Linked DNA regions of Syntrophotalea carbinolica DSM 2380. The protein of the gene in region 1 interacts with the protein of each later gene in a pairwise test. Links are inferred from orthologs where the notes say so. Each region holds a gene or a part of one and is shown on either strand. Other genes may lie near its edges. The genes, in order: typA and rlmKL.

The links.
Region 2: the proteins of typA (region 1) and rlmKL interact in binary tests that used the Escherichia coli proteins (3 or more experiments, as listed by UniProt). The link is inferred for Syntrophotalea carbinolica DSM 2380 from one-to-one orthologs.

What each region holds. Positions count from the first base shown.
Region 1 is NC_007498.2:1,410,187-1,424,829, forward strand. Bases 6,704-9,567 are described here. They hold typA (translational GTPase TypA), read right to left. Parts: upstream 9,108-9,567; coding sequence 7,299-9,107; downstream 6,704-7,298. Other genes in these bases: amrA (AmmeMemoRadiSam system protein A), read right to left, coding at 6,704-7,146; PCAR_RS06885 (M48 family metallopeptidase), read left to right, coding at 9,396-9,567. In the rest of the region: PCAR_RS06830 (chemotaxis protein CheD), read left to right, coding at 1-214; PCAR_RS06835 (HDOD domain-containing protein), read left to right, coding at 223-1,101; PCAR_RS06840 (response regulator), read left to right, coding at 1,101-1,472; PCAR_RS06845 (hypothetical protein), read left to right, coding at 1,488-1,964; PCAR_RS06850 (response regulator), read left to right, coding at 2,014-2,385; PCAR_RS06855 (chemotaxis protein CheX), read left to right, coding at 2,401-2,859; PCAR_RS06860 (hypothetical protein), read left to right, coding at 3,027-4,088; PCAR_RS06865 (sigma-54-dependent transcriptional regulator), read right to left, coding at 4,188-5,600; PCAR_RS06870 (hypothetical protein), read right to left, coding at 5,829-6,209; more of amrA, read right to left, coding at 6,595-6,703; more of PCAR_RS06885, read left to right, coding at 9,568-10,706; PCAR_RS06890 (hypothetical protein), read left to right, coding at 10,706-11,233; tRNA (N6-isopentenyl adenosine(37)-C2)-methylthiotransferase MiaB, read left to right, coding at 11,376-12,701; PCAR_RS06900 (histidinol phosphate phosphatase domain-containing protein), read left to right, coding at 12,738-13,391; PCAR_RS06905 (M42 family metallopeptidase), read left to right, coding at 13,499-14,569. UniProt on the Escherichia coli protein: A 50S ribosomal subunit assembly protein with GTPase and nucleotide-independent chaperone activity, required for 50S subunit assembly at low temperatures, may also play a role in translation.
Region 2 is NC_007498.2:2,400,708-2,415,422, reverse strand. Bases 1-2,936 are described here. They hold rlmKL (bifunctional 23S rRNA (guanine(2069)-N(7))-methyltransferase RlmK/23S rRNA (guanine(2445)-N(2))-methyltransferase RlmL), read left to right. Parts: upstream 1-365; coding sequence 366-2,507; downstream 2,508-2,936. Other genes in these bases: PCAR_RS11385 (TPM domain-containing protein), read left to right, coding at 2,860-2,936; PCAR_RS11395 (SLC13 family permease), read left to right, coding at 1-59. Also shown: more of PCAR_RS11385, read left to right, coding at 2,937-3,876; PCAR_RS11380 (manganese efflux pump MntP), read right to left, coding at 4,085-4,651; PCAR_RS11375 (DsbC family protein), read left to right, coding at 5,003-5,794; PCAR_RS11370 (glucose 1-dehydrogenase), read left to right, coding at 6,462-7,247; PCAR_RS11365 (SDR family oxidoreductase), read left to right, coding at 7,402-8,145; PCAR_RS11360 (histone deacetylase family protein), read left to right, coding at 8,369-9,268; PCAR_RS17915 (fused MFS/spermidine synthase), read right to left, coding at 9,456-10,712; PCAR_RS17910 (hypothetical protein), read right to left, coding at 10,745-11,668; PCAR_RS11350 (GlsB/YeaQ/YmgE family stress response membrane protein), read left to right, coding at 12,029-12,283; PCAR_RS11345 (DUF2959 domain-containing protein), read left to right, coding at 12,403-13,041; PCAR_RS11340 (DUF456 domain-containing protein), read left to right, coding at 13,205-13,684; PCAR_RS11335 (hypothetical protein), read left to right, coding at 13,966-14,715. UniProt on the Escherichia coli protein: Specifically methylates the guanine in position 2445 (m2G2445) and the guanine in position 2069 (m7G2069) of 23S rRNA. Methylation occurs before assembly of 23S rRNA into 50S subunits.

The DNA.
Region 1 (14,643 bases):
CAAAATGCTCGGCGGCGCTGCTGTTATGGCAGGCAACGATACGTTTAATATAGGCAAGCGCAATATCCTTGCGGTAAAAAAGATTTTGTGGAAGCTGGGGATGGGACCGGTCGCCGAAGATGTCGGCGCTAATTATAGTCGCACGGTATCGTTGCACGTCGATACCGGCTTGGTGAACGTGTCATGTCCCGGACGCGGCCAATGGCAAATATAGGGGGGGGCATGGAACCGAAAATAAGCTCCGAAGAAGTCCGGCAGGCCATTGATAACCTGCCGATGCTGTCACCGAATGTCAGTCGGTTGCTGCAGGTCATGGCCAATGAAGATTATGAGCTTGACGATGTGGTCAATATCGTTAAATATGATGCATCTTTGACAGCCAAAGTTCTCAAGATGGTCAATTCGCCTGTTTTCGGATTGCTTAATCCGGTCACGTCGCTTGACCGGGCTATCAGCTATCTTGGAAAATGGATTGTCGTCAGTATCATTTTATCCGATAATACCGGTGATCTTTTCAGTCAGCCCCTTGAAGGCTATGAGGGGCAGCAGGATGCTCTGTGGCGACACGATCTGTTCGCGGCATTTTCCAGCGGTGAAGTGGCGCGATTGGCCAAACAGGATTTCGAAGCCGAGCTGGCCTTTACCGCAGGGCTTTTGCACGATATCGGAAAATTTGTTTTTTCGCCCTTCTGGAAACAATTGGCGCCGGAAGCCCTTGGATATATCAAGGAGGGTAATGTTAGCGATTATCTGCAAGCCGAGAGAACCCTGGCGGGTTTGGATCATGCGCAGGTGGGATACGAAATGGCCAGGCATTGGGATTTTCCCGAGCCGTTGCAGCAGGCCATTCTTTATCACCATACGCCCATGCAGGCGCCGGAGGAATATAGAGCGCTGGCTTTCGCCGCTCACCTGGGCGATATGTGCGCCATGATGGCCGGCTGCGATACCGGCAATGACGGCATGCAGTATCAACTGGATGCCGGATATGCCGAGTACTTTGATGTCAATTCAAAAACTCTGGCTCAGATTCTCATGGAAGCGGAAGCCCAATTTCAAAAAGCGGTTTCGTCTCTTTCCTTTGAAGAGGAGGTTGATTAGTGAAGCGCATCGTCATTGCCGACGATTCGGCCACCGCCCGTATGGTTATACGGCGGTGCCTTGAAATTATCGGTTTAGGAGACGCCGGAATGGTTGAAGTGCCTAATGGCAGGGAGGCGTTAGCCCGCCTCAAGGAAGAGCCGACCGATTTGTTGGTGACCGACCTGAACATGCCTATTATGGACGGGGAAACCTTGCTCAAATGGGTCAAGGGCAGCCCCAAACTTACGGATGTGCCCGTGGTGGTCATCACCAGTGCCGGAAACCCCGCCAAAGAGGCGGTGTTGTCTGAGTTGGGGGCGTATGCGGTACTCGATAAGCCTATTTCTCCGGCGACGCTGTTGAAAAAGCTTGAACCGCTTATGCAATAAAAAAGAGAGGGTGTAATGAGCCAGAACTTTGATGAACTGGTCCGTCAATCTATTGCCGTGACCCTTGAAAATATGGCCTTTATGGAAGTCTTGCCGATGACCGAGGAGGCCGAAGCCAAAAAAGGCGAGGACGCTATGTCGGCTCGTCTGCTGGTGCTGGATCCGTTGCAGGCCGAAATGACTCTGACTCTGCCGGTAAACCTGCTTCAGAACATCATCGATGTGGTTCATGCCTTTCCGGATGATGATGTGGCAGAGCAGATACGGACCGATATGCTGGGCGAGCTGTTGAACACGGTCGCCGGTCGGCTGCTTAACGATTTCCTTCCGGAAAATCAGGCTTACCGCCTGGGATTGCCGGAAATGGGCCAGGAACGGCCGGAGTCCTGCGACGGTCCGACCAAAACCTGGAGCTACGATGTCGAGGGCGATCCGCTCATCTTGACCATTGTCGGTTCCGGTTTTTTTTCCGATGACTCAGAACAGGCCTGATAGCCTAAAAAATGAAATTTCACATTGTTAAGGAAGGATAGAGGATAGCATGGGCAAGAAAGTATTGATCGTTGATGATTCCAATACCATGAGGAAAATCGTGGCGCGTTCTTTGCGGCAGGCAGGATTCGAATTCGAAAAACTGCTGGAGGCAGCCGATGGTCAGGCGGCCCTGGAAGTTCTTGCCGGAGAATCCGTGGATATCGTATTGAGCGACATCAACATGCCGGTTATGGACGGCATCGAGTTCCTGCGCCAAAAAAATGCGGATGAGCAGATCAAGGGGATTCCCGTAGTCATGATCACTACCGAGGCCGGTACGGATGTGCTTAACGAGGCTTTAACCCTCGGCGCGGTCGGCACCATCAAAAAGCCCTTTACGCCGGATCAGGTTCAAGAGGTGTTGGGCCAGTTCCTTTGATAAGGAGAAGGTGCAGTGGATTTAGCCAAATGCATTTCTGAAGCAACGCAAGAGATTTTTCAATCCATGTTGATGGCCGAAGCTCGTCCTGCAGCTCCTATTCAGACGCGCTCCAACAAGTTTACCGATTCCGTCTCAGGTCTCGTCGGCCTGGCCGGTAATTATCGTGGCATGCTGGCCATTCATGTCCCCAATGCGGTTGCCATGAGCATTACCAGTAAATTCCTTTTCATGGAAATCGAGGAAATCGACGATGATGTCAAGGATGCCATTGGCGAGCTTGCCAATATGCTGGCAGGAAGCGTCAAGTCGATGTTGACCGAAACGGGAAGCGGTCTTAAACTGGCCATTCCTTCCGCTATCAGCGGAACGGAATACGAAGTCGAGTGTCTGTCCGATGCCGAAGGGGTTATCGTGCCCTTCAGTATTGATGAGGGTGAATTTCTGGTCGAGTGCTATCTCCAGAATTGTTGAGAGGTAAACCGCTGATGTGACAATCGACCCTGGTGGGTCCGCGCCTGTTGCATCGGCGGTTTTTTATATGGGGCGCTGCCCATCGCCGTCTATGCCTGTGTTGCGGTGTCGAAACATAAAGCGGCTTGCGACATTGTCGGTCGCTTCGGAAAGCAAGATTTAAAGGGATGAGTGATAAGCAACGCATAACAGACATTTTCAGTACTCTGGCGGAAAAGCTGGCCAGCGGTCTCGGCGACCTTCTTGGTTGCAGTATCGAGGTTTCGCTGGCTTCGGAGCAGCTGGTTTCCAAAGCGCAATTCTTTGGCGGATTTCGTAAAAAGTTGGTGCTGGCGAACTTCGATGTGACGGGCAGCCGCGAAGGTCGGATGTACTGTTCCTGCCATCTGAAAGATGCTGTTCTGCTTGGTGGAACGCTGATCATGCTGCCGCCGGCCGAATTGGAAAAGCAGGTTCGGAACGAAGTGTTCTCCGAGGATGAAGCCGATGCCTATGGGGAAATCGTCAATATCGTATCCGGCGAATTGATTCAGGCCTTCGACGAAGCGGCCGTCGACAAACTGCACTTCAAAAAAACCGGCATGGATGTGGTTGTCCCCGCCAAGGTCGATCCCGAAGGTCCGGAGCCCTTTGGTCCGGGGAATATCTATCATGTCGCCTACGATATCACCCTGGATGGGCAGACCCTGCAAAGCATGGACATGCTGTTCCCCCCCGAGCTGTTGGGGATGGTCATTGAGGAGCCCGAGCAAGCTGCGTCTGCCGGGGCTGTAACACCTGCCGTAGATGAAACCCCGCCGCCGGTTCAATCGGCCGCCAGGGAGGCAGAGTCTGCGGTTGAGGAAAGTTCCGGAAATACGATCCTGGTCATAGCCGGTCGCAAGCAGGATGTTCACGATCTTACCGATGGCTGCATTGCGGAAGGGTTCGTGCCGAAGGTCGCCAGCTATCAGGACGATTTGCAGCCGTTCGGACCGAACGGCTCCTTTCCTGCCAGCGGCGTTGTATTGACCATGGATGAGGGCAAGGAGCAGGGGCTGGCTGCTATTATCAAGGCGAAGTCGATCGTTGGTGAGTCCGTGCCGCTTGTCGCCGCCGGTGGACAATGGACCCGCAGTCAAGTGCTGCAGGCTGTTAAATATGGTGTTTGCGATATTCTGGTGATGCCGGCAACGCCGGATGATATCCGGGAAAAATTACGTCAGAATCTTGCCTCGAGCCGTAAGTGAACGATCTCCCAAACAGTTGCGCTGTTCGGCGTGACCTCTTGTTTTAACCCTGTTTATCCGGTTTTTCATCCCCGATGGCAAGTCCGTGCCGTTTTCGGGTCAGTTGTCGGTCAGAATATTTTTTCGTTTGAGTTTTTCGATCAAGGTGGTGCGTTTCAGGTTGAGCAGCTTGGCCGCTTCGCGTTTGTTGCCTCCGGTGACATTCAAGGCCTGCAGTATCAGCTGGTTTTCAAAACGATTGACGAGCAGGTTGAAATCGACGCCGCCGTCTTCGAGGCTGATGGAATTTTCCTGTTCTTGTACCGGTTGTTGCTGTGCTTCGTCGCACCCCTGGTATTTTTCCGGCAGGTCTTTGCGGCTGACGGATTGGCCGGCAAAAAATATGGACATACGCTGTACCAGGTTTTCGAGTTCCCGCACGTTGCCGGGCCAGGGGTATTGCTTCAATGCCTGCAGGGCATCGTCGCTGAATCCTTTGAAAGGGTTCTTTTTCTTGCGGTTGTAGATACCGACAAATCGTTCTATCAGCAGAGAAATGTCTTCTTTGCGCTTGCGCAAAGGGGGGATCTGCAGCGGAATGACATTCAGGCGGTAATAGAGGTCCTCGCGAAAGCGTCCCTCGGCCACGGACTTTTCCAGATCCCGGTGGGTCGCGGCAACGATACGCACATCCACAGATACCGGTTTTACCCCACCGACCGGTTCAAATTCCTTCTCCTGCAGCACCCGTAAAAGTTTGGCCTGCAGGCTTGCTTTCATATCGCCGATCTCGTCCAGAAAAAGGGTGCCGCCTTCAGCATATTGAAGCCGGCCCATTTTCGCTTGTGTGGCACCGGTAAAGGCTCCCTTGACATAGCCGAACAGTTCGCTTTCCAGAAGATCCTCGGGGATGGCGGCGCAGTTGACCGGCACGAAATTTTTGCGACTGCGCGGACCGTGCGCGTGAATGGCGCGGGCCACCAGTTCTTTACCGGTACCGCTTTCGCCGAGTACCAGTACGGATGAATCGCCCTCGGCCGCGAGTTTTTCTATGTTGTTGAAGAGTTGCCGCATTTTCGGAGCCTGCCCGATGATACCGTGAAAGCCGTCGGATTTCCGGAATTTGCGTGCTTTTATTTCTCCCTTGGTGAGAAGGTCATGATGCTGTAAGGCACGAGAGGTGGCAATGATGGTTTCTTCGTGATTGTAAGGCGTGTTGAGGCAGAAAAACGCCCCGCGTCTGAGTGATTCCAGAGCCATGCCGCGATGGTCGACAGGGACCCCGACGATGGTGACGATTTGAGAGTTGTGCTGCGAAGCTTTCTTCAGCAGTTCCAGACCCTCGTTGCTCGGCGCGAAGAGATCCGTAAGGATCACGGACACTTCATCATCCTGCAATAACTTAAGGGCCTCTGCGGGGGAGTCGGATTCGAGCACTGTGCAGTCGACTGTTCTGCGAATAGCTACGGCAAGCTCACTTCTTTCTTTGGGATCTTTATGGACAAGAAGAACGCTACGCAAAGAATAAAACATGCTCACCTGTTTGGTTTGGAAATAGTTATTGGATATATCTAAGTTGCCTTCGGTTTGTATGCCAAAGGAAACATCCTGCAAAAGTACGTCAATATACTAACAAAAAAACAGTCTAAGTAAAAATCCTTTTTGAACAAATCGGGGAGTATAGCCGATCTTGTCGGGGCCTTGGCAGGGTATCCGGGAGTTCGGTGGAAATAACCCGGGGCAGTTGGTGACGGTGTTCTGCTAGACGCGGATGTCCAATCGGGAGGCGAGGGGGAGGCTTTGGTCGGCGGCCATTTTCTGCTGCTGTGCGTACATTGTGCGTACCATGTTTCGGGAGGTCGGGGTTTCCCCGCTAGGATCGGGTGTCGACAGGGGGGCGGCTTCGGTTTCGGTTCGGGGCGCCGGCAGGGCCGGGGCGTAAATATCGGCGGATCGGGGGATCAGCTGGCTGTAGCGCGCGGCGGCCGCCAGTGCCGCCTCCGACAGGGTTATGCGGTCGCCGGCCGGACGGTTGGGGGCTGTCACGGTGCCTGGTTGGCTTCCGAGGGTTTTGCCGGCGGGGGCTTTGAGGGCAGTGGAGCCCTGTAGGGTGCTGTTGTATGTAGAACTGATTTTGGTCATGATAAAGAGGCGCTCGACCCGGTATTGGTAAGATCCGACTATGATCTGAAGTTTACCGTGTTCCGGTCTTCATGGCAATGGCCTAACCCGGATTTGCCTTTGGCTTTCCGGTGGATAGCGGATGGTTGCAGGCCCGGTTCGTGCTTGTTGGTACTCGGCGGCGGAAGTGTAATGCCACGTCGGTTCGAGTGGCGGCCGCCCTTACTGATCTATGGGGCGAGTCCGCAAGCCGGGTTGTCCACAGCGGTTGTGGAGAACTGTATGGATGTCCGGTGTCGACAGGGCGTAACTAGTCAGAACATATATCAAGTTAGCGTATTGCTAGTAATCTGTGCAGATCCTGTTCGATATCGTTTCCGCGGCTCAATGATGCACGTGGATCCGGTTATGCATCGCCGAACACCTGGGCGCTGAAAATATACAGGTCCGTATCCTCGCAATCCCAGGCATCAGCCGGCAAGCCGGCTTTGATGCAGGTCTGGTTTAAAAATGTGGTGCGGTCCCAGTGGTGTTCGACGGCAACCTGCGGCAGCAATACGCCGCGGTGGAACGCTTTTTCAAGGTAGATGCCGTGAACTCCGACCTCGATCTCGTTCGGATCGGTAATCTTTTCCAGGGCGGACAGAACGGATATTTCGATCTGGAAATCGGCCAGGTCGGTTTCGGCCATGGGGTAAAAGCGCGGATCCTTGGTTGCTGCCGCGCAAGCCATTTCGGCAACTTCGCGGTGAAGTGGCCATTCGGACTGAAAGTTTCCTATGCAACCGCGCAGTTGCTGATCCTGTTTGATGGAAACAAAACAACCACGTCGCGCATTCAGGGCTTTTTCTTCGCGGGGTTCGATATAGGGTTTGCCGGTCAATACGCATGTTTCGATCGATTTGCGTGCGATGGCAAGAAGAATGGCTTGCTGTGGTTCGGTCAGTGGCTGGTCCATGAAACCTCCTGGAAGCAGGGTTCGGTCCAACAGGGCAAGGCGATGTTGAAGTCGGTTTGAATATTAATAGGATTATGTTCGTATGACAAGAAAAACAGCCCGCTGGCGCATAAAAAACGGCCCGGTTGCCCGGGCCGTAATGTTATTTCAACTTACTTGTTTTTATCATATTTTTTTCGCGCATTGGCATCGAGGAGTTTTTTGCGCAACCGGATCGACGTCGGTGTAACTTCGACGAGTTCATCGTCGTTGACGTATTCCAGTGCCTGCTCCAGGCTGAGGACTCTCGGCGGAGTCAGGCGGATGGCGTCGTCGCTGCCGGAAGCACGTACGTTGGTGAGCTTTTTACCCTTGCAGGGGTTGACCACCATGTCGCTTTGTTTGGCATTTTCGCCAATAATCATACCTTCGTAAACCTTGACGCCCGGGTCGACGAACAAAGTGCCGCGATCCTGCAGGGTGAACAGGGCGTAAGCTGCCGTTTCGCCATCTTCCATGGCAATGAGAACGCCGTTGCTGCGCCCGGCGATGGGCCCTTTGTAGGGGGCGTATTCGTTGAACGTATGGTTCATGACGCCGGTGCCGCGGGTATCGGTCAGGAATTCCGTACGAAAACCGATCAGGCCGCGAGCCGGGATGGTGAATTCGAGGCGGTTGATACCGTCCATGGGGTTCATGGAAAGCATCTCGGCTTTTCGTTTGCCGAGTTTCTCGATGACCGTTCCCTGGTGTTCTTCGGGGACGTCGATGATAAGGTTTTCCATCGGTTCGCAGCGCGTTCCGTCGATGTCCCTGAAAATGACCTCGGGTTTGGATACGGAAAGCTCGAAACCTTCCCGGCGCATGTTTTCAATCAGGATGGACAGGTGCAGTTCACCGCGACCCGATACGCGAAACGTGTCGGTGTTGTCCGTTTCCTCGACGCGCAAGGAGACGTTGGTGCGCAATTCACGCATCAGGCGATCGCGCAGATTGCGGGATGTGACGAATTTTCCTTCGCGTCCGGCAAAAGGCGAGGTGTTGATAGAGAAGTTCATGGACAACGTCGGTTCGTCGATGGCGATGGAGGGCAATGCCTCCGGACAGCTTTCATCGGCGAAGGTTTCGCCGATACCGACTTCCTCGAATCCGGCGATACTGACGATATCGCCTGCCGGGGCGTCGTCCAGTTCGACCTGGGCAACGCCCTGATAGCCGATCAGCTTGCTGATGCGCCCTTTTTCGATTTTGCCGTCCCGTTTGACCAGAGCGATGGTCTGTCCTGTGCGCACCACGCCGTTGACGACTTTGCCGGTAGCGATGCGGCCGAGGTAGTCGTTGTAGCCGATGCTGGTGACCAGCATTTGAAAGGGCGCTTCAGGGTTGCCGCTGGGGGGAGAGACTTTGTCCTGAATCAGGCTGAACAGGGGCTCGAGGTCGGCCGATTCCTCATTGAGTTCCGCTTTGGCTATACCGGCCTTGGCGTTGGTGTAAATAATCGGGAAGTCGAGTTGGTCCTCGTTGGCGTTGAGTTCGCAGAACAGATCGAAGACCATGTCGACGACCTGTTCCGGCCGTGAACCGGGGCGATCGATCTTGTTGATCACCACAATCGGCTTGAGGCCCAGATCAAGGGATTTTTTCAAAACAAAACGGGTCTGCGGCATGGGGCCGTCGAATGCGTCTACCAGCAGGAGGACGCAATCGACCATTTTGAGGACACGTTCCACCTCCCCGCCGAAGTCAGCATGGCCGGGCGTATCGACGACATTGATCTTCAGGCCGTTGCGATGGATGGAGAGGTTTTTCGAGAGGATAGTGATGCCACGCTCTTTTTCCAGGTCGTTGTTGTCCATGACCCGTTCGGCGACAGCCTGGTTTTCACGGAACACGCCGGATTGTTTCAGCATGGCGTCTACCAGGGTCGTTTTACCGTGGTCGACATGGGCGATAATGGCGATATTGCGAATGTTCTGCTGCATAAAACTTTTATAGACTCCTTGCTCGGGTTATTTATTCTACAAAATCCTCCCATACTATAATGGATCGGATTTTTATGCCAGCTTAAAATGAGGCTGGATGTTTAGGATGCGACCCGGAAGCTTGAACTTCGAATTCGAATGCAGGCAGGGTACGCTCTTTATTTTTGCCCGATGGTCATATTTCGTTGCTTCCCAATGACTTCTTGCTCGCCGTGGGGCAGGCGTTTTATGATAAAAATCAAAAGGGTTTTATCTTTTACGTCATGCGTAGCGAAAAGAGGTGTGGTCATGCGTGTTATTCATAGGCTGTCGGTTGTTGCTGCGGCCCTGGTCTTGTTGATGGTTGGAGGATGTGCCGTCAACCCGGTTACGGGGCGTCAGGAACTCGCTTTGTTCACCATCACTCCTTCCCAGGAGATTCAGCTGGGACAGGAGGCTTTTCCCAAGGCTGTGCAACAGATGGGCGGCGAGTATGACGATCCGGCCTTGGCCGCTTATGTCAACGGGGTGGGGAAGCGTGTCGCCCAGGTGGCGGAACGGCCTGAGTTGCCTTACGAGTTTCGGGTCCTCAACGATTCAACCCCCAATGCCTTTGCTTTGCCGGGAGGCTTTGTGGCCATCACCCGGGGGTTGTTGGTAAGCCTTGAAAACGAGGCGCAATTGGCGGCCGTACTGGGGCACGAAGTGGGGCATGTGACGGCTCGCGATTCGGTTCAGGGTATGCAGCGTGGCACCTTGCTCGGGGCCGGATTGGCGGTTTTATCCGCAGCTACCGGCTCCAGCGCTTACGGTGGCGTGGCCCAGAAGGCCGGTCAGTTGGCTGCCGGCTTGCTGGATAATCGCTTCAGTCGCGAACAGGAACGCCAGGCCGATCGTCTCGGTGTCGATTATATGGTTCGGGCCGGTTACAATCCGCGCGGCAGCGTGCAACTGCAGGAATTCTTCTATCGTACCGTCGAGGCGGGCGCCGAACCGATGTGGCTTGCGGGTTTGTTTCGCACGCACCCTTTTTCCAAAGAGCGTATGTTGGCTTTGGAAGCCTATATTGCCGAGCGCTACAGTCTGCAGCAGAGCGACCCACGGTTTGTGTTGAACGAGCAGCCGTTTCAGCGGGCCGTAAGCGGTCTCAGGCAGTCGAGCAAAGGCTACGAGCTTTACGATCAGGCTCGGCAGCAGGAACAGCAAGGCCATGTATCGCAGGCGATTGCCACCTATCTGCAAGCTGCCACGGTGGCGCCGGATCAAGCCCTGATTCTGACAGGTTTGGGGATGGCCTATCTGCATGCCAGGGATGTTCGGGCCGCCCGTCCGCACCTGGCCCGGGCCGTCCAGTTGGATGGCAATTACTATTTGTCGCATCTGGGGTTGGGGCTGGTTTATTTGGAGCTGGACGATGAGTCGGCGGCCATAAGCCATTTGGAAAAGAGCATGAACCTGTTACCGACCGACCGGGGCGGGTATCTGCTGGCTATGGGGCATGAAAAGCAGGGCCGGATTGCAAAGGCTGCGGATCTGTATCGGCAGATTGCCGAGGCTTATCCGCAAAGCAAAATCGGTCAGGCCGCGGCCCGAAAGGTGGCGGAGTTGCAGGCTAAGTGATGCAGGCGGATTTTTCGTTGGAGCCCGGTGAAACGGTTCGCTGGCAAGCCTGTCCCGCGTCTCGGGCTTATGTTTTCAGGCGCTGGCGATGGTCTTTGGCATGTCTGCCGGTCTGGCTGGTGCTCACGGTTTGTCTTGCCAATGTCGCTTGCTGCGAGGTGCGGTCGGCCTTGGGGGGGCTCGGTTGGTACGCGATCGCCTGGGGGCTTCTCGGCTATGGGGCCATCGGGCATCTGCTGGTGGCCAGGTGGCGATGGTGGCGGATCTCTTACCTGGTGACCGATCGACGGATATGGCTGCGCTGCGGGTTGCGGGGACATCGTGTGCGGCAACTTGCCCTGGAAGACGTGGAACTGTACGGCGTCATGCCTGTATCCGGCAGTGTCGCCACCGTGCAATTGCGTTCTCGTACGGACGGGTCGATTCTGACGCTGTACTGCCTGGAAGACGCTGCGATCTTGGTTGCCCTGATAAGGGGGGGGGCGCAGGGGGGAAACCCGTTGACACCCCGACAGGCTCTTGATTAATATGGTCAACTAACCTTTGGACCAATATGGCCTGCCGGGCGCGGGAAATGAATCTGTGGAAGAAAGGGGAACAGTGGGTGTTTCCGGATTTCAGCAGGACTTTTCGCGATATGACCACGGCGGGTCCGTTTTATGATCGGTGATCTCAGTTATGAAGAGTTTTTACCTGGAGACCTTCGGGTGCCAGATGAACGTGGTCGATTCCGAGCAGATCGTCGGCCTTGTGCAAAGCTTGGGATACAGCTCTGTTGACAGTCCCGAGCAGGCGAACCTTATCATTCTCAATACCTGTTCCATTCGTGCGCGTGCCGAGCGCAAGGTGTACGGTCACCTGGGTCGCTTCAAGCCGCTCAAGCAGCGGCGTCCCGAGTTGATCATTGCCGTGTGTGGCTGTGTTGCCCAGCAGGAGGGGCAGCGCATGCTGGAGAAGGTGCCTTATCTTGATATCGTTTGTGGTACCCATAATATACACCGCCTGGCTGATATGGTGAGGGATGCCGAACTGCACCGCGCGCGACATGTCGAGGTCGATTTTCTCGAAGCCGATAAGCGGCGCCGGCTTTTCCCGGAACGGGCACCGAGTGCCGAAGTGTCACGCTTCGTTACGGTTATTCAAGGATGTGATAATTTCTGCAGCTATTGCATTGTACCCCATGTTCGCGGCCGGGAGGTCAGTCGCCCCAGTGCCGAAGTGTTGGAGGAGGTACGCCTGCTGGTCGAGCAGGGTGCGCGCGAGATTACCTTGATCGGTCAAAACGTCAATTCCTACGGCTGCAAGGAGGACGACGAGATTTCTTTCGCTTCGCTGTTGCGGAAGGTCGCTGAGGTGGATGGGCTGGAACGCATTCGTTTCATGACATCCCACCCCAAGGATCTGTCGGATGAGCTGATCGATTGTTTTGCCGATCTTGACAAGTTGTGCAAGCATATCCACCTGCCGGTGCAGGCCGGCGGCGATGCGGTACTCAAGGCCATGCGCCGCGGCTATACGCGCGACCAGTATCTGGGTCGTATCGAACGCTTGCGGCGGGTGTGTCCCGAAATCCGGATGACATCCGATGTGATTGTCGGTTTTCCCGGTGAAACGGAAAGCGAATTCGAGCAGACCATGGATCTTCTGGAACGGGCCCGGTTTACCGAAATCTATTCGTTTATTTTTTCCGCCCGACCCGGCACTTCGGCTGCCGACCTTCCGGACGATATTCCCAAGGAGGTCAAGCAGCAGTGGTTCGATCGCATGTTGGCCCTGCAGGAAGAGATAACCCGGCAGTATCACCAGATGGATATCGGTCAGGTTTTGCCGGTGTTGGTCGAGGGCAGCAGTCGGCAGGGCAACGGTCAGCTGTTCGGGCGCACCACCTGGAACCGCATTGTAAATTTCGATGGCAATCCCGATCTGGTTGGCCGCATCGTGCCGGTGCGCCTTACCGTCGCTTATCGCAATTCCCACCTGGGCGAACGGGTCTGATCCGTTTTCGTCAGGTGGTTATTTCAAGGAGAGAACATGATCGACTTGCACACCCATACCGTTTTTAGCGATGGAGAGTTGATTCCCGCTGAACTTACCCGTCGGGCAGCTGTGGCCGGGTATCGCGCCATCGGTATCACCGATCATGGCGACCCGAGTAATATCGACTTTATCATTCCGCGTATCGTCCGGGTTGCGGAAGGATTGGGCGCCGCGTGGGGGTTGACGGTGGTGCCGGGGATTGAGCTGACCCATGTTCCGCCCCCAATGATCGCCGAAGTCGCCAGGCAGGCCCGGGGGCTTGGTGCCCGGCTGGTCGTGTGTCATGGCGAAACCATTGCCGAACCGGTCGCAGCGGGTACCAATCGCGCGGCACTGGAGGCCGATATCGATATCCTGGCACATCCCGGGCTGCTTTCCGAAGAAGATGCGGCTCTGGCAGCCCGGCGGGGTATCTGTCTGGAAATCACCACCCGCAAGGGGCATTCGTTGACCAACGGCCACGTGGCGCGCGTGGCGCTGGCCGCCGGAGCGGCTTTGATTGTGAATACGGACAGTCATGCGCCCGGCGATTTGACGCCGCTGGAGCAGGCGCGGCGGATCGCTCTTGGCGCCGGTTTGAACGAGGCTCAGTTTCAGCAGGCTCGTCAGAATGCCGAGGATCTGGTGCGCAAGCTGATGGGGGGCTGACCCGTCAGGCGGTGCAGTGCATTCAGTTGTTCGGTTCTCCCCGCTTAAGAATTCTTTGTATCACAGATAGATACCATCCTATCCTTCAAAACATGAGGTGAAATACTATGGACGAACATGCAGTGAGTTTTTTGCAGGAACTCGTCGAAACCCCGAGTCCTTCGGGTTTTGAGCAGCCCGTGCAGCGTATCATGCGTCGCGAATTGTCGCCTTTGGCCGATGAGGTGCGTACCGATGTCATGGGTAACGTCATTGCCCGTATCGATGCCGCATCCAGTCAGGCCATGCGGGTGATGCTGGCCGGTCATTGCGATGAGATCGGTTTTATGGTGCGTTATATCGACGACAACGGGTTTATCTATTTCGCTCCGATCGGAGGCGTCGATGCGCATCTGGTGCCGGGCCAGCGCGTGCACGTGCATACCGCTGACGGCCCGGTGCTGGGGGTGGTAGGCAAAAAGCCTATCCATCTCATGGAGCCTAAGGACCGGGAAACGGTGGTTAAACTGAACAGTCAGTTCATCGACCTGGGCTGTGCCGACGGAGAAGCCGCGCGCAAACTGGTCGCTGTGGGCGATCCCGTTACTTTTGCCGTGGGGTTCGAGCGCCTGCAGGGTGAGCTTGCCGCTTCCCGTGGTTTCGATGACAAGATGGGCGCCTTCATCGTGGTGGAAGTGTTGCGGGCCGTGCGGCAGCGCGGTGTGCCGCCGGTGGAAGTTTACGGTGTTTCCACAGTGCAGGAAGAAGTCGGTTTGCGCGGTGCGACGACCAGTGCCTTCGGTATCGACCCTCAGATCGGCATTGCGGTGGATGTCGGTTTCGCCAGCGATGTTCCCGGGGTGGAAATGAAGGAAATCGGCGAATTCAAAGTGGGGGGCGGACCGATCATTTCCCGCGGTGCCAACATTAACCCCGCGCTTTTCGACCTGTTGCTACGCACGGCAGAGGAAGAGGGTATCCCCTGTCAGATCATGGGCGCGCCACGTGGAACCGGCACCGACGCCAATGTCATGCAGCTGACCCGTGCAGGCGTTGCGGCGGCGCTGGTGCAGGTGCCCCTGCGCTATATGCATTCGCCGGTGGAGGTTTTGTCGCTGGCCGATATCGAGGCCACCATTCGTCTGTTGACGGGGGTGATTTACCGGCTGGACAGTGACTTTTCCATTATTCCTAATTAAACGGTGAGGTTTTGCAGCCGGATTTTTTGTCGATTCAATCCGGCTCGGCTTGGATACCCTTTTGTTACGGAGCG
Region 2 (14,715 bases), 1.0 Mb from region 1 along the record:
CGCTGTTCGGTATCGTTTATGGCCAGGTTCCGGCCTGGACGGGCTGCATGGGCGGATAGTCTTGCCATGATCGGGCATAGCGTATATGCTGCCGGCCTTGTATCGACCGCCCGGTGAAAGGGATGGGGATTTCGATTCCTGGAAAACCGATCTCACGCCCGCTCGCTATGCTCACTTAAGACGCAAAGGCTTAGTTTTAAAGACGATTATAACCTCTCTCGGTGTCTTTGTAGCTTCGCGTGAGACATGGGGTTTTGGTTTTGGAATTAAAAAAATCCTTGGCGTTTCTGCTGTTAAAAACACGCGTTTGATGTGATCTCGCCTATCCCGAAGGCCCTTGAATACCTTTTTTGAAAGTTGATCCGATGGATGCACCCATAAAATTTTTCGCTACCGCGCCCAAGGGCGTTGAACCCCTGTTGGCCGATGAACTGCGGGCGCTTGGCGCCCTTGAAGTGTCCGAAACCCGGGCCGGCGCGTCTTTTCAAGGTTCGCTGGAGACCGCCTATCGTATCTGTCTGTGGTCGCGGCTGGCCAGCCGGGTTCTCATGCCGATTGCCGAATTCAGCGCCGAGGATCCGGATCAGCTGTATGCGGCTGTTGGAGCCGTGCCATGGGAGGAGCATATGACTGCCGCCGGTACCCTGGCCGTCGATGCCCAGCTGCGACGCTCCAAAATCAACCATTCGCGTTTTGCCGCCCTGCGGGTCAAGGATGCTGTGGTCGACCGTTTTCGCGAACGTTTCGATCAACGCCCTTCCATCGATCTGGAACGTCCCGATATCCGGCTCAACCTGCATATCGACCGGGATCAGGCGACCCTGAGTCTCGATCTGTCCGGGGACAGCCTGCACCGGCGCGGTTACCGGGCCGAAGGGGTGCTGGCGCCGCTGAAGGAAAATCTTGCCGCCGCCATTCTGCTGCGTGCCGGTTGGCCGGATGTCGGCGCCCGTGGCGGCGCGTTGGTCGATCCCATGTGCGGTTCGGGCACGCTGGTTATCGAGGCGGCGCTTATCACCGCTGATTGCGCGCCGGGCCTGACCCGACCCTACTGGGGATTTGCCGGCTGGTTGCAGCATCGGGCTGAGGTGTGGGATACCCTGCTGGAGGAAGCCCGTCAGCGCCGCGAGGCAGGTTTGCAACAGTTACCCTGTATGATCGGTTACGACCGCGATCGGAAAGCCATTCGCGCCGCCCGGGAGAATGCCCGCCTGGCCGGCCTCGATGCGCACCTGCGCTTTGAACGGTGTGAGCTTGAGGATCTGCAGGCCGTGCCCGACGCCGGAGAATCCGGTGGCCTGCTTGTGACCAATCCCCCTTACGGGGAACGCCTCGGCGAAGTCGACGAGTTGCGTTCGCTGTATGCATCGCTAGGCGAAAAGCTGCGTACCCACTTCAGTGGCTGGCAGGCTGCGGTCTTTACCGGCAATCCGGAACTGGCCAAACATATCGGCATCCGCGCGCACAAACTCTACAAGCTTTACAACGGTGCTCTGGAGTGTCGCCTGCTGAATTTCGACATTGCCGAACAACGGTTTTTCGGTGCCGATGCACCCCAGGCGCCGCTCAGTGAAGGCGCGATCATGTTTGCCAACCGCCTGCGCAAAAACATCAAGCAGCTGCGGCGCTGGCTTAAAAAAGAGGATGTGACCTGTTACCGGCTTTATGACGCCGACATGCCCGAATACGCCGTGGCCGTGGATATCTACGAAGATCGGGTGCACGTGCAGGAATACCAGGCGCCGGCCTCCGTCGACAGCCGTCAGGCCGAGCGCCGCCTGCGTGAGGTTATGCGGGTCCTTCCCGAGGTGCTGCAGGTCGAACCTGAAGCCATTACCCTTAAGGTGCGGCGTAAACAGAAAGGCTCCAGCCAATACCAGAAGCTCGACCGGTCCGGCGAGCGTTTCGAAGTGCGCGAAGGCAACTGCTGGTTCCTGGTCAACCTGACCGACTACCTCGACACCGGCCTGTTCCTCGATCATCGCCCGACCCGTTTCATGCTGCAGGCCATGGCCGAAGGCAAGAGCTTCCTCAACCTGTTCGCCTATACCGGCACCGCCACCGTGCACGCCGTCAAAGGCGGCGCGGCCACCACCGTCACTGTCGATATGTCGCGCACCTATCTCGACTGGGCGCAGGCCAATCTGCGGCTCAATCAACTGTCCGGACCGCAGCACCGCTTTGTCTGTGCCGACGTGCTGCAGTACCTGGAGCGGGAGCAGGCGCATTACGATCTGATTTTTCTCGACCCGCCGACCTTTTCCACCTCCAAGTCGATGGAAACCACCCTCGATATTCAGCGCGACCATGTGGACATCATTCGCCTTGCGGCAAATCTGCTGACGCCCGGCGGGGTGCTGATTTTTTCCAATAACTTCCGCAAGTTCCGTATGGATTTCGAATCCCTGCCGGAACTGGAGATCGAAAATATCACTGCCGCCACCATTCCACACGATTTTGCCCGCAATCCAAAAATTCATAATTGCTGGCGAATCACCCGGCGTTGAGGCGGATTTTAAAGAAAATCGCTTTATTGCCTCCTTTGTTACCGGCTTTTTCTGTGCCTTTGTGGCTTGAGTCGGGGCAACGAACGGGTACGATAAAGCTTTTTGAATCTCCAAACCTGATGTCTCACGCAAAGCCGCAAAGTCGCAAAGCAAGGCCATATTCTTGTCTAAGACTTGGTTTTCTTTGCGTCTTGGCGTCTTAAGTGAGCGCAGCGAACGGGCGTGAGATCGGTTTTGCATTTCCCAGGGTCGGGGATTGTTTTCGTTATTCGGATGGTTGTAATGCTGTCTTGTCGATCTGATATCGAATCGATTCCGGTCCGTTGAATAACGGTGTCAAAAGGGGAAGGGCATGAAGCGCATACTCTGTTGCATTCTGCTGAGTTTATCGTTGTTGCAGGCGGCCTGCGGGGATCGGTATATCGACGATCGCGCCGGGTTGATGGGATCCGATGAGCAGACGCGGTTGCGGACCTTTCAGGACAAACTGCTGCAGGAACTCGATATCGAATTGCAGGTGGTGGTGCTCGATACCAGCCCCGGCGATCTCGACGATGCGGCAGTGACGCTGTTTGAGAAACGAGGCATCGGCGAACGCACCAAAGGCGCACGCGGAGTGCTGCTGCTGATCGATCCGGCGGGCCGGCAGGTGCGCATGGAGATCGGCTACGATCTGGAGGGCATCTTTCCCGATGCTTTTGTGGGATATATCGAGCAACGCCAGATGGCCCCTTTTTTTGAAGCGGGGCGCATCGGTGCCGGTATCGAGGCGACCGTGGAGCTGGTGGTAGGCAAGGTCCTGGGGGCCATCGACGAAGGCAGCTACGCCCCGGCGGAAGAAGCCGGCGGGCTGGCCCATCTGTCGGGCGGCGCGGGGGCGCGTAGCACCGTTGCTATCGACAGCGGCATACCGGCCAAACCGCGGCTCGACGATGCTTCGGGATTCGCTGCCCAAGCTTCGCCGGAACAGTCCCTGGCGGTTTACCTGGAGGTCTTGCGCGCTCGCGTCAAGGATCCCGAGCTGGGTCTTTATTCCGCTGATACCCGTGCTTTTTTCCGTAAATGGTTGGTGACCGACGCCCAGCAGGATAACGAACGACGTACCCTGGAAGCTCACATCGGGCAGGGACAGGTGTTGCGGCACGATGGGCGGGCGGTGGTGCGCTTTCCCGTAACGGAGAGGGGTGCTGCGCCGTATTTTCTGATCCGCGGGGAGGAAGGCTGGATGCTCGATTTCGCCTCCATGAGCATTCTTGTCGGTTTCAATCATCGCAACCAGTGGCACATGCGCAGCCTCGATCATCCCTTCATGTTTGCTTTCGAAGACTGGCGTTTCGACCAACACGGTTTTCCTCATGCCGGGAATTAATTTTTAGCTAATTTGTTTTTGAATACAATGGATTGAAAGACAGATTTTTACCACAGAGACCACAGAGACCACAGAGACCACAGAGACCACAGAGAAGTTCCACAAAACAATAATTTTATGGCAACAAGGTTTCAAACCCAGGCTTTTGGTTGTCTCCGCGTTCTCTGCGTCCTCTAGAGAGCGAAGCGAACGGGCGGTGGAATCCGGTTTACATCCCCAGCGTATGCTCCCAGAGGATCTTGAGCCCGATGCCGATAAGGATCAGACCGCCGGCGATCTCCACCCGCTGGCCCCAGCGCGCGCCGGCGCGGCGGCCGAGCAGCATGCCGATCACCGTCATGACCCCGGCGATGATGCCGATAATCAATGCCGGGAACCATACCGAGATGCCGACAATGGCCAACGACAGGCCAACCGCCAGCGCATCGATGCTGGTCGCCACGGACAGCATGATCAGCGACATGCCCCGCGTCGGATCATCCCGCGATTCACGGGTTTCTTCATCCTGAAACGCCTCATGAATCATCTTGCCGCCGACACATACCAATAGACCGAAAGCCACCCAGTGATCGTAGGTTTCGATCCACTTCTGCACGGTCAAACCGGCCAGCCAGCCTATGATCGGCATCATGGCCTGAAACAAGCCGAAATGCCAGCCGAGGCGAAACAGATGCCTGCCGGTGAGGCGCTCCAGGGTCAGGCCGCAGCCCAGAGCCACGGCAAAGGCATCCATGGCCAGCGCGAGGGCCAGGCCAAACAGGGTAATCATGTCCATAAATTGTTCCTTGTCGTACGGTATCTCCAGGGTCGGAGGAAAAGGCGGAGAAGCTTTTTCGCCGCCCGTTCGCTTTGCTCGCTCGCGGACACAGAGAAAAGAATGAATACCTATTCCTGCAAATCCAACAGGGGAGAGCAGAATATTCAGGATAACCCCAAACAAAGACTTTACTTGTAATCCTGTTTATCCTGTATATTCCTGTCACAGGAATTTAAAGATTTTCTCTGTGATCTCAGCGCCCTCTGCGGTGATACTTAATTAGATTGGGGCTTGTACTCCGCCGGGCTCCGTTATAACATTGGCCGGCATTGACTGTCATCGGGGGAAACTATGTGGAGAGGATATACCATGAAATTGCTGGTCACTGTTGTTCTTTTGTTCTGCGCTTCGACGGTCTGGGCTTTCCCAAAGGATAGCTGCGGCGAAAAGACCTGTATCGACTGTCATACCCTGAGCAAGGAGGAAGCGAAGTATCTGCTCGATAAACAGGCCGACAAGGTTTTGAATATCGAACCGTCCCAGGTGCAGGCCCTGTGGGTGGTCGAGGTTGAGAAAAAGGGCAAGCGTTACCCCGTCTATATCGACTTCACCAAAAACTTCGTCATGCGCGGCGAAGTGCTCCGTCTCAAAGACGGGGAAAACCTCACCCGGGAACGCATTGCCAGTCTTAATCGGATCGATGTTGCTACCATTCCTCTCGCCGATGCGTTATTGCTCGGCAAAGCTTCGGCCTCCAAAAAAATCATCGTGTTTACCGATCCGCAGTGCAGCTATTGCAAAAAGCTCCATGCCGAGATGAAAAAGGTCGTGAAGCTCGATCCCGACGTGGCCTTCTATATTAAGATGCTGCCTCTCAATATTCATCCCGAAGCTTACATGATCGCCAAGAGCATCGTCTGTAACCGCTCGGTCGCCATGCTCGAGCAGAGCTTCGCAGGCCGCCCGGTACCGCCGCCCGTTTGTCGCGCCGAAGCCGTCGACCAGACCATCGTTCTGGCGCGTAAGTCCGGCATCAATTCGACCCCGACGGTAGTTCTTCCCGACGGCAGGCCCTTTTCCGGTTATCGCGATGCTGCGACATTGCTTAAGATGGTCGGTTCCAAAGTTCAGGTGCCGAAAGAAGTAGGCGATACTGAGTAAAATTCCGCAGATATATGATGAAAAAAACCACCCTTTACGCTGCTATGCCGAGGGTGGTTTTTTTATGCTATCGATTGGATAATTGCACTTACGGATTGAACCCAGGATTGTGATAAGCGAAGTGAATCAAATGGTTATTGATGCGACAGATATCTCAGGTTTGATTCGTATATCTGGTATTCAAACAGTCCCCTGTCCTCTGAGTTGCGGTCAAATACGAAGTTGAGTTGACATGGGTGGCAAAGCAAATCAACTTGGCCAAACCTCATCCTTTGTGTTCCAGACAACCCTTCAGAATTTCGTTTTGGTCGATAGTCGCAGAAAATAGCAGTTGTATCGTTTTTGGCTTAAGCATTGCTATGTATAAGCTGGATAGATCGCACCATGGGACTTGTTATCCTAGTGAGTGTGCATCCGGAAACTCAGGATGCACACAGCGTAGTTTTCATTTGGGAAACGAGTGATTTTTCCCAAGGTCAAGAAAATCGAGCACTTGCGCGGAGGCGTAGTTTTTACGTCGCATCATGGAGCAGGATGCGCAATGGACAGCCTCCGGCTGCCCGTAGGGCGAGGGCCAGGGATGGCCCAAGTCACAAGCAAGTGGGAAGATTGACGCAGAGATTGGGGAAAAGAACCGTTTCCGGATGAAAACTAGTGAGGAGACCATATGAGGCACTTTAGATTACAAGGCACAACGGCAATTGTAACAGGGGCTGGTCGTGGTGTAGGACGTGGTATTGCCATCAGGCTTGCAAAAGACGGAGCGGATGTGGTGGTCAGCGATATCGATTCCGAAGATGTTGATAAGGTTGTGAAGGAAGTTGAGGCTTGTGGACGCAAGTCACTGGGGATCGTTGCGGATGTGACCAAGCGTAAAGAAGTATATGACATGGTTGACGAGGTTGTCGATGAGTTTGGACAACTTGACGCTATGGTGGCCAACGCTGGAATCGCCCAGGTAAAATCAGCTCTTGAGTTGACGGATGAAGACTGGGACAACATCTTTGCCGTTAACGTTAAAGGCGTATTTCTATGCAATCAAGCTGCTGCAAAGCAGATGGTGGAGCAAAAAAGTGGAAAGATCATCAACTGCGCATGCATTGCAGCACATACGGGGCTCGCTATGTTGTCACATTATACCGCCACCAAATTTGCCGTGCGTGGATTTACTCAAGCCTTAGCTAAAGAATTGAGGCCTTTTGGCGTTCAGGTAAATGCATACTGCCCTGGTATCGTAGAAACTGCCATGTGGGATCTTATCAACCAGGAAATGGCGAAAGATCTGGATCTTCCGAATGCTAAGACTCTGAAACAATATTCAGAGCTTATCTCTGCTGGCCGTGCTGTGACTGCTGATGATGTAGCAGCCTTTGTGGCCTATCTTGTTTCGGAGGATTCCGACTATATGACGGGGCAGTCCGTAATGATCGATGGCGGGCTTGTCATGAATTGATGGATTTGTCTCAGACATTGAGGGCGGGCCAGGTCGGTTTTTCCTCTTTTCAGGGCGAAAGCAAGGCAAAAGATTTTATTGATGAAGGAACCCCGGAGAGATGGCCGGCTTGCCTAATCACACTCGACCGGATACCAACCAAGGAGAAAATGCAGTGGGTTACGATATTAACAACAAGACGGTCTTCATCACCGGAGCCAATCGGGGTATCGGCAAAGCCATCGCCGAGGAATTCATAAAACAGGGAGTTGCCAAGGTCTATGCTGCCGTGCGCAACGTGGAGAGTGTTGCTCCACTGGTTGCTTTATACGGAGACAAGGTCGCTCCTATCAAGGTTGATGTGGCGGATGAAGAGACGATCATCGAGGCGGCTAATGCCGCGCAAGACGTGGATGTCGTGATCAACAATGCCGGTGTTTTAAGCATGTCCTCGGTTTTCGATGAGGGTGCCATGGAGGCATTGGCTTTCGAGTTGGATATCAACCTTTTTGGCCTGATGCGCGTCGCGCGGGCTTTTGCCCCGGTACTGAAAGCCAACGGCGGTGGCGCGTTTGTACAACTCAATTCGGTGGGGTCTTTGAAAACAGTGCCGAATATCGCTACCTACTGTACCTCCAAGGCCGCTTGCTATGCGATTACCCAAGCATTGAGAGAGGCCCTCGTCGCGCAGGGAACCCATGTGGTCAGCGTTCATGCGGGACCGATCAATACGGAGATGCTCAATGATACCGGTTACGGAGAGATCGCGGAGCCGCCGTCGCTTGTTGCCAATGGCATCATCGAGGCATTAAAGAAAGGTGAATTTCATGTTTTCCCCGATTCATTGGCCAGGCAGGTCGGTTCCGTTTATGAAGGTTTTGCGGAGAATGTAATAATGGCTTCGGTGACTGAAGACTGATTTTTGTCATTCACATCTTTGGAGACGGATAACAAGGGGGCTGGGCAAGCATATTGTTCAGCCCCCTTGGTCTTTCCGGCCAAGTATCATCGATGCGACACCTTCGTCACGCCGGTGTGGCCTCGGGGCAAGGGCTCGGAGAATGGCCGGCGGTGTGGGATACCCTTTCCGGTCAATATGTTAACAACACTCCCCGACTAAACGCATTACCGGATCAGAACTTATGAAAATTTATTATTTCGATCAACACACTTTTTTTCTTCCCGAAAAGCACCGGTTTCCGGCCTCCAAATACAGCATGCTGCGGCAACGCGTGCTGACGGCAAATGTGGTCCCCCCTGAAAACATGCGAACGCCGGAGCCGGTTTCCGATGCCGATTTACATCGTGCGCACACCGGCGATTATCTGCACAGGTTTGAACATGGCCTGCTGACCAAGGCGGAAATTCGTCTGATTGGACTGCCGTGGTCCCCGGAACTGGTGCAACGCGTAAAATACACGGCTGGTGCGACTGTGGCCGTCTGCCGTCATGCGCTCGATGACGGTGTGGGGCTGTCGCTCGGTGGCGGTACGCATCACGCGTGTTCGGATCACGGTCAGGGTTACTGCCTTTACAACGACGTCGTAGTGGCGGCCCGGGCTCTGCAGGCCGAAGGATCGGTTCGGCGTGTGTTGGTCATCGATTGTGATGTCCACCAGGGGAATGGAACGGCCGAAACTACAACGGGGGATTCGTCCATTTTTACTTTTTCGATTCACGGCGAAAAAAACTTCCCCTACTGCAAGATTCCCGGTGATCTGGATGTAGGATTGCCGGACGGAACGGGGGATGAAGCCTATCTGAGAGCGCTTGATGAGGCGCTGGATATTGCATTATCCAGATCGCGCCCCGACCTTGCCATTTATCTGGCCGGCGTCGATGTGCATGAGAACGATCGCCTCGGCAGGCTTGCGCTCACCAGATCCGGCATCGGTCGGCGGGATGAATCGGTCTTGTCCAAGTGCCGGGAGTCGACTATTCCGGTGGGGGTGGTGATGGCGGGGGGGTACAGCCGCGACCTCTCCAAAATGGTTGAAATCCAGTTGCAAACGGTTCAAATAGCTGCCTCTTTTTCATTATAGGGGAAGTGGCTAGTTTCTCCAGGATTCAGGGAACATTCTACACCTCGAAACGGAGCGGGGCGCTGACCGGTTCCCTTTCGGGGTGTCGTGTAGTGATCTCGGGTTGGGCCGTCAGATACCTGATCGGCCGGAAGAGATATAAAACTATGGGGGTTCGCTTGATAAACCCGTATCCTTGGGACGATTCTCACCATTTCATCAGCAAGATCAGGTTGGAAAACCGGTCGGTCCAGACAATCGGTTGGGTATCGGGTCCGATCGGTTGCCACTGCGGATTGTCTGCCAGGTGCCGGATAGCGGAACCGGGGCGGCCCATGGCGGCATAAATGGACGGCAGCTTGCCCGCCTGATTCGGATCCCGGGAGTTGCCGGAATCCCTGCGGATTATACAACGCAACCCGAATTCCTCGGCGAGACCGGCCATCAGCGGTTCGAGATTCAGATACCGATTGGAGATGTGAAACACCAACAGACCCTGCGTCTGCAGTTTGCTCAGATAGAGAGCGACCGCCTCCCTGGTTATCAGATGGACCGGAATGGCGTCGGAACTGAAGGCGTCCAGCAGAATGATGTTGAATCCCCCCGGTTTGGCCCGTGCAAGCGACAGCCGGCCGTCACCGAGAACCACCTCCAGCGAGCCTTGCGTCCCGGCAAGAAAACCGAAGAATCTTTTGTTGCGGGCAATGCGTTCGACTTCGGGATCGATTTCATAAAAAGTGAAATGTTCCCCGGGATGGGCATAGCTGGCCAGGGCTCCGACCCCGAGGCCGATTATGGCGACGTGGCTTTTGTCTGTGGCGGGATCGGAGTCAACGAAGATGTCGCCTACGGGGCCGCTTGGATGATAGTAGGTCAAAGGTGTGACGCGGCGGTCGGAAGCCAGCCACTGGGATCCATGCACCGTGGTGCCATGATACAGGTAACGGATGCCCGTATTTCCATTGGCCACCACCCGCTTGACGCCGAAAAAATTGCGCGAAGCATAGACCTGGTTTCCCCTGACCAGATCGGCCATATGCGCCATGGTCAGCAGTAAAACGCCGAAGGCCAGGGCGAAACGCCAGCGCCTTTCCTTGAAGCTGAAACAGGCCAGTCCGGTTATGGCAAACAGCAGAAAAAAGACCGGATGATAATTATTTCGCGCCAGGGATTCGGTGAATCGGGACAGCCCGATGACCAAGGCGGCGAGCAGAACGGGGCCGATAATATCGCCGATACGCGCCTTTATCCGGGATTTATCGATGGTAACCTGTGGTAACAGCAGACAGGCCAGCAGCAATCCAAGGGGGTACTCGATAACTCGGTCGAACAGCACAGGGGCCAACAGGGTATTGAAAACACCTCCCAGCACGCCGCCGACAGACATCCAGAGATAAAAACCTGTGAGATGGCGGGGGTGGGGACGGCTTGCGGCAAGTTCGCCATGGCAGAACAGGCTGGCCAAAAAAAACATCCCCAGGTGCAAGGGGATAAGAATCAACTCGGACAGGCGGGTGGACAGGAAAAAAACGGTGCGAAGGCGATGGCTGCAAAAGGCATCAGGCGCACCAGCAGGGCGTGCGGCAGCCATTGTTTTCGGGCAAAGACGAGAATGAAAGTTGTCAGGTACAAGGCCAGCGGGAGAACCCACAGCAAGGGAATGGCAGCCAGATTGGTGGTTATGAAGGTTGTGGTACCCAGCATCAGGCTGGAGGGGATAAAGGCACAGAACAGCCAGAACAGTTGCCGTCGCAAGGCGGGGGAGGGGACAGCCGCCGGGGCTACGGCGGCTGTCTCTCTATCCGCCGCGGTCGCTGTTTTGCGCCGTGACACGAGCCACAGTCGACAGGCACTTACCATGGCGATCAGTACAATATAGCCCATTGACCACCCACGGCTTTGCGCGTCAAGCGAAAGCGATGGCTCGACAAGCAGAGGATAGCCCAGCAGCGCCAGCAGGCTGCCAAAATTGCTCGCGGCATAAAGAAAATAAGGGTCTTCAGCGTCAGGGTGGTCGGTTTGGGAAAACCAGCGTTGCAGTATCGGTGCGCTGCTGGAGACGATAAAAAAAGGCAGGCCGATCCGAAGGGTCAGCTGATAGAGCAGGAAAATCGTCGGATCGTTGTCAGCCGGCGGAAGGGCGGTGCTGTTGAAGGCCAGAGGCAAGGTGAGCAGGCCGCCGAGCATGAGCAGCAGGTGCAGTGCGGACTGGCGGCGACTGCCAAGGTATTTCTCCGACAAGTGGGCATAGCCGTAGCCAAACAGCAACGCCGCCTGAAAAAAGACCATGCAGGCATTCCAGATTGCGGGGGTGCCGCCGTAGAGGGGCAGCAACATTTTGCCTGCCATCGGTTGGATCAAAAAGAGCAGAAACGCGCTGGAAAAAAGGGTAATGGCATACACGATCAGCATATTCGACATGGCCTTTCCGGGGAGATGAGGATGATCTCTTCAGTATAAAGGCCAGGTCCCGCAGAGCAAGCCATCCTCAGCATGCGGGAGAAGGAAAAACTCCCGGATCGGCATCGCCATCCGTGGGCGTTGCGACCGGCCGGGTTTTCTGTAATGGCAGGCAGGGGATGGCATCCTTGCGGTCTTCGAGGGTAAGATATCTGTCGCGATTTGCGCCCCGAAACAAGGCGGGCCTGGATTGACATCCCCCTTTGTTGTGTTTCAGTGAAGAGTATATAAGCTATGTTTCGCAATGTTGGGCGGCGCGGCCAGGCCATAAGGGCGGGAGGCGCCGGACGCTATCTGAACCACTCACCAAGGAGTCGGCGTATGGGTTGGATTGTCACACTGATTATTGGCGGAGTTGTCGGTTGGCTGGCGAGTATTCTCATGAAAACCAATGCCCAGATGGGATTGGTCGCCAACGTGCTGGTGGGCGTGGTGGGGTCGATGCTGGGTTTCTGGATCGCCGGAATATTGGGCATGTCGCCTACCGGCGGCATTCTGCGCTTCCTGGTCGCGATCGGAGGTGCCGTGTTGCTGATCTTCGCCCTGCGCAAGTTCGGTGTCTTCCGTAAGGCATAGCAAGGGGGTGGCCGGTTGCGGCGTTGTCGTAATAAATAGGGACATCGGCCGGATTTTAATGGACAGCCTGGTGAAACAGGCGAAACGTGCGAACAGAAAAACAGGAGAACTTCGTGAACATGAGACTGATTGCTGTTTTCCTCATCGCCTTTGCCCTCGGTGGCTGCAGTAGTCTGTACTACGGTGCTATGGAAAAGGTGGGAATTCATAAGCGCGAGATCATGGTGGATCGTGTCAAGGCGGCACGGGATTCCCAGGATGAAGCGAAACAGCAATTTCTGACGGCCATGGAACAGTTCAAGAGCGTGGTTGATTTTCGGGGAGAGGATCTGGAGAAAGAATACAACCGATTCAACAGCACGTTGCAGGACAGCGAGGCCAGGGCCGCTGAAGTGCGCCGCCGTATTGCTGCGGTCGAGGATGTTTCCCAGGCGCTATTCAAGGAATGGCGAACGGAGATTGAGCAATATTCCAGTGATACGCTGCGCAGTTCCAGTCAGCGAAAGTACGACCTGACACGGAAAAAGTACACCGAACTGATCTCCGCGATGAAGCGGGCCGAGGCCAGGTTGGAACCGGTGTTGGTTCCTTTACGCGATCAGGTTCTGTTCATGAAACACAACCTCAATGCCAGGGCCATTGCCGGTTTGAGCAACGAACTTGCCAGTGTCCAGACGAATGTCGACAGCCTGGTTCGTGACATGGAGCGGGCTATCGCCCAAGCCGATGCGTTTATTGCATCGTTGCAGGCAGAATGAGTCCTGGGCCATCGTCTGAAGTGCTGCCTGGGCAGTGAAAGTCCAAGGTGTATGCAAGGGGGCTGGGCGCTGGTTCGGGATACTGCCGCCATCAATCGGCATTCTTCGCTTGTATCGCTGAATGCCGCAAGGCGTCATAATTGTTTTTAGGGGATATTGCAGAATGACCATTGTTTTATGGAGTCTGGCCGGACTGCTGGTGTTGTCGGGGTTTGCCGGGCTGCTGTTACCGGCGCTGCCGGGGCCACCGCTGCTTTTCGCAGGGCTGCTGTGCGCCGCCTGGGCGGAGGATTTTCTTTATGTGGGCTGGCGCACCCTGGCCCTGCTGGGCGTTCTGGCTCTGCTGGCCGTTGTGGCTGATTTTATCGCCGGGGCTTTTGGCGCAAGGCATTTCGGAGCATCCACCAGGGCCATGGCCGGTGCGGCCATCGGGGCTTTGGTCGGCCTTTTTTTCGGCCTGCCGGGCCTGCTTCTGGGGCCTTTTTTCGGTGCCATGGCTGGTGAGTTGACTGCGCGCGCCGATCTGCAAGCTGCCAGTCGCGCGGGAATCGGTGCGGTCATCGGCCTGGCCGTGGGCACCGCTGCTAAAATGGCCCTGGCTGTCGCCATGCTCGGTGTTTTTCTGGCTGTCCGGCTACTTTGACGAGGCGATATGGGCAGACCTGCGTTAATCGAAACACGCCTTGTTTTTTAACATGGCCGTGTTACCACCCCTTCTGTCGTAAACTGAAAAAATTTGCTGATTTTGTATTTTTATCTAAAGAATTATTTCTGAATGCCGATATGGTGGATGGCGGGTGTATATTCAGGATCCTGATGTGCCGAGCCTTACGGTGGCAGTTGCGGGTACATGATGACAGTGGAGAGTGTTTCTACCTGTCGATCAGGACTTTGACAATGGCTTGAAAAAGTTTAAGGGATATCATGGCATTGCGGATAAAAGCAGGACGGTTTATTGGCCAGATTCTGGTGGATGGAGGTTTCGTTTCTTCACGCGACCTTCATCGTGCGCTCGAAGAACAGAAGTCGACCAATGAACTTCTAGGCCAGGTGCTTACCCGAATGGGAGTGGTCGACCCTGCCGATCTCAAGGTGGCGCTTTCGGTACAGGATCATCTTGCCAGTCTCAAAGATGCGGTCAAGATGGCGGCCGGTATGCGCCGTATGCTGGGGGCCCTGCTTTTGCAGGCCGGGCACATCAACGAAGCGCAGTTGGAAGAGGCTCTCGCCGAGCAGAAAAGGACCGGCGAAAAACTCGGTGACGTGTTTGTGCGGCTTGGTTTTTTGAGCAAGCGGCAGCTTGACGCCCTGCTCGATTTTCAGCGCGTGCAAGGTGCGACGGAAATGGCTGCCGGACCGCTCCGCCTCGGCGATATTCTTGTTTCGGCAGGGCACCTTTCACGTGGTCAGCTGCAGGACGCGCTGAAAAAACAGAAAATCTCCAGGAAAAAACTTGGCGAGATCCTTGTCGATGAAGGGTATGTCCAGCTCCGGCAGGTCAAACAGGGAATCTGCCTTCAGCAGAAGTTATTGACAGCCGTACTGAGCGCTATTCTGGCGTTTACCGCCGTCCACGATGCCGATGCAGGAAAAATCCCCGCTTCCCGGTCGGGCGGTGCCGAACTGAGGGTCAGTGCCACCGTTTTACCCTTTGCCGCTTTGAAAGTATCCAAT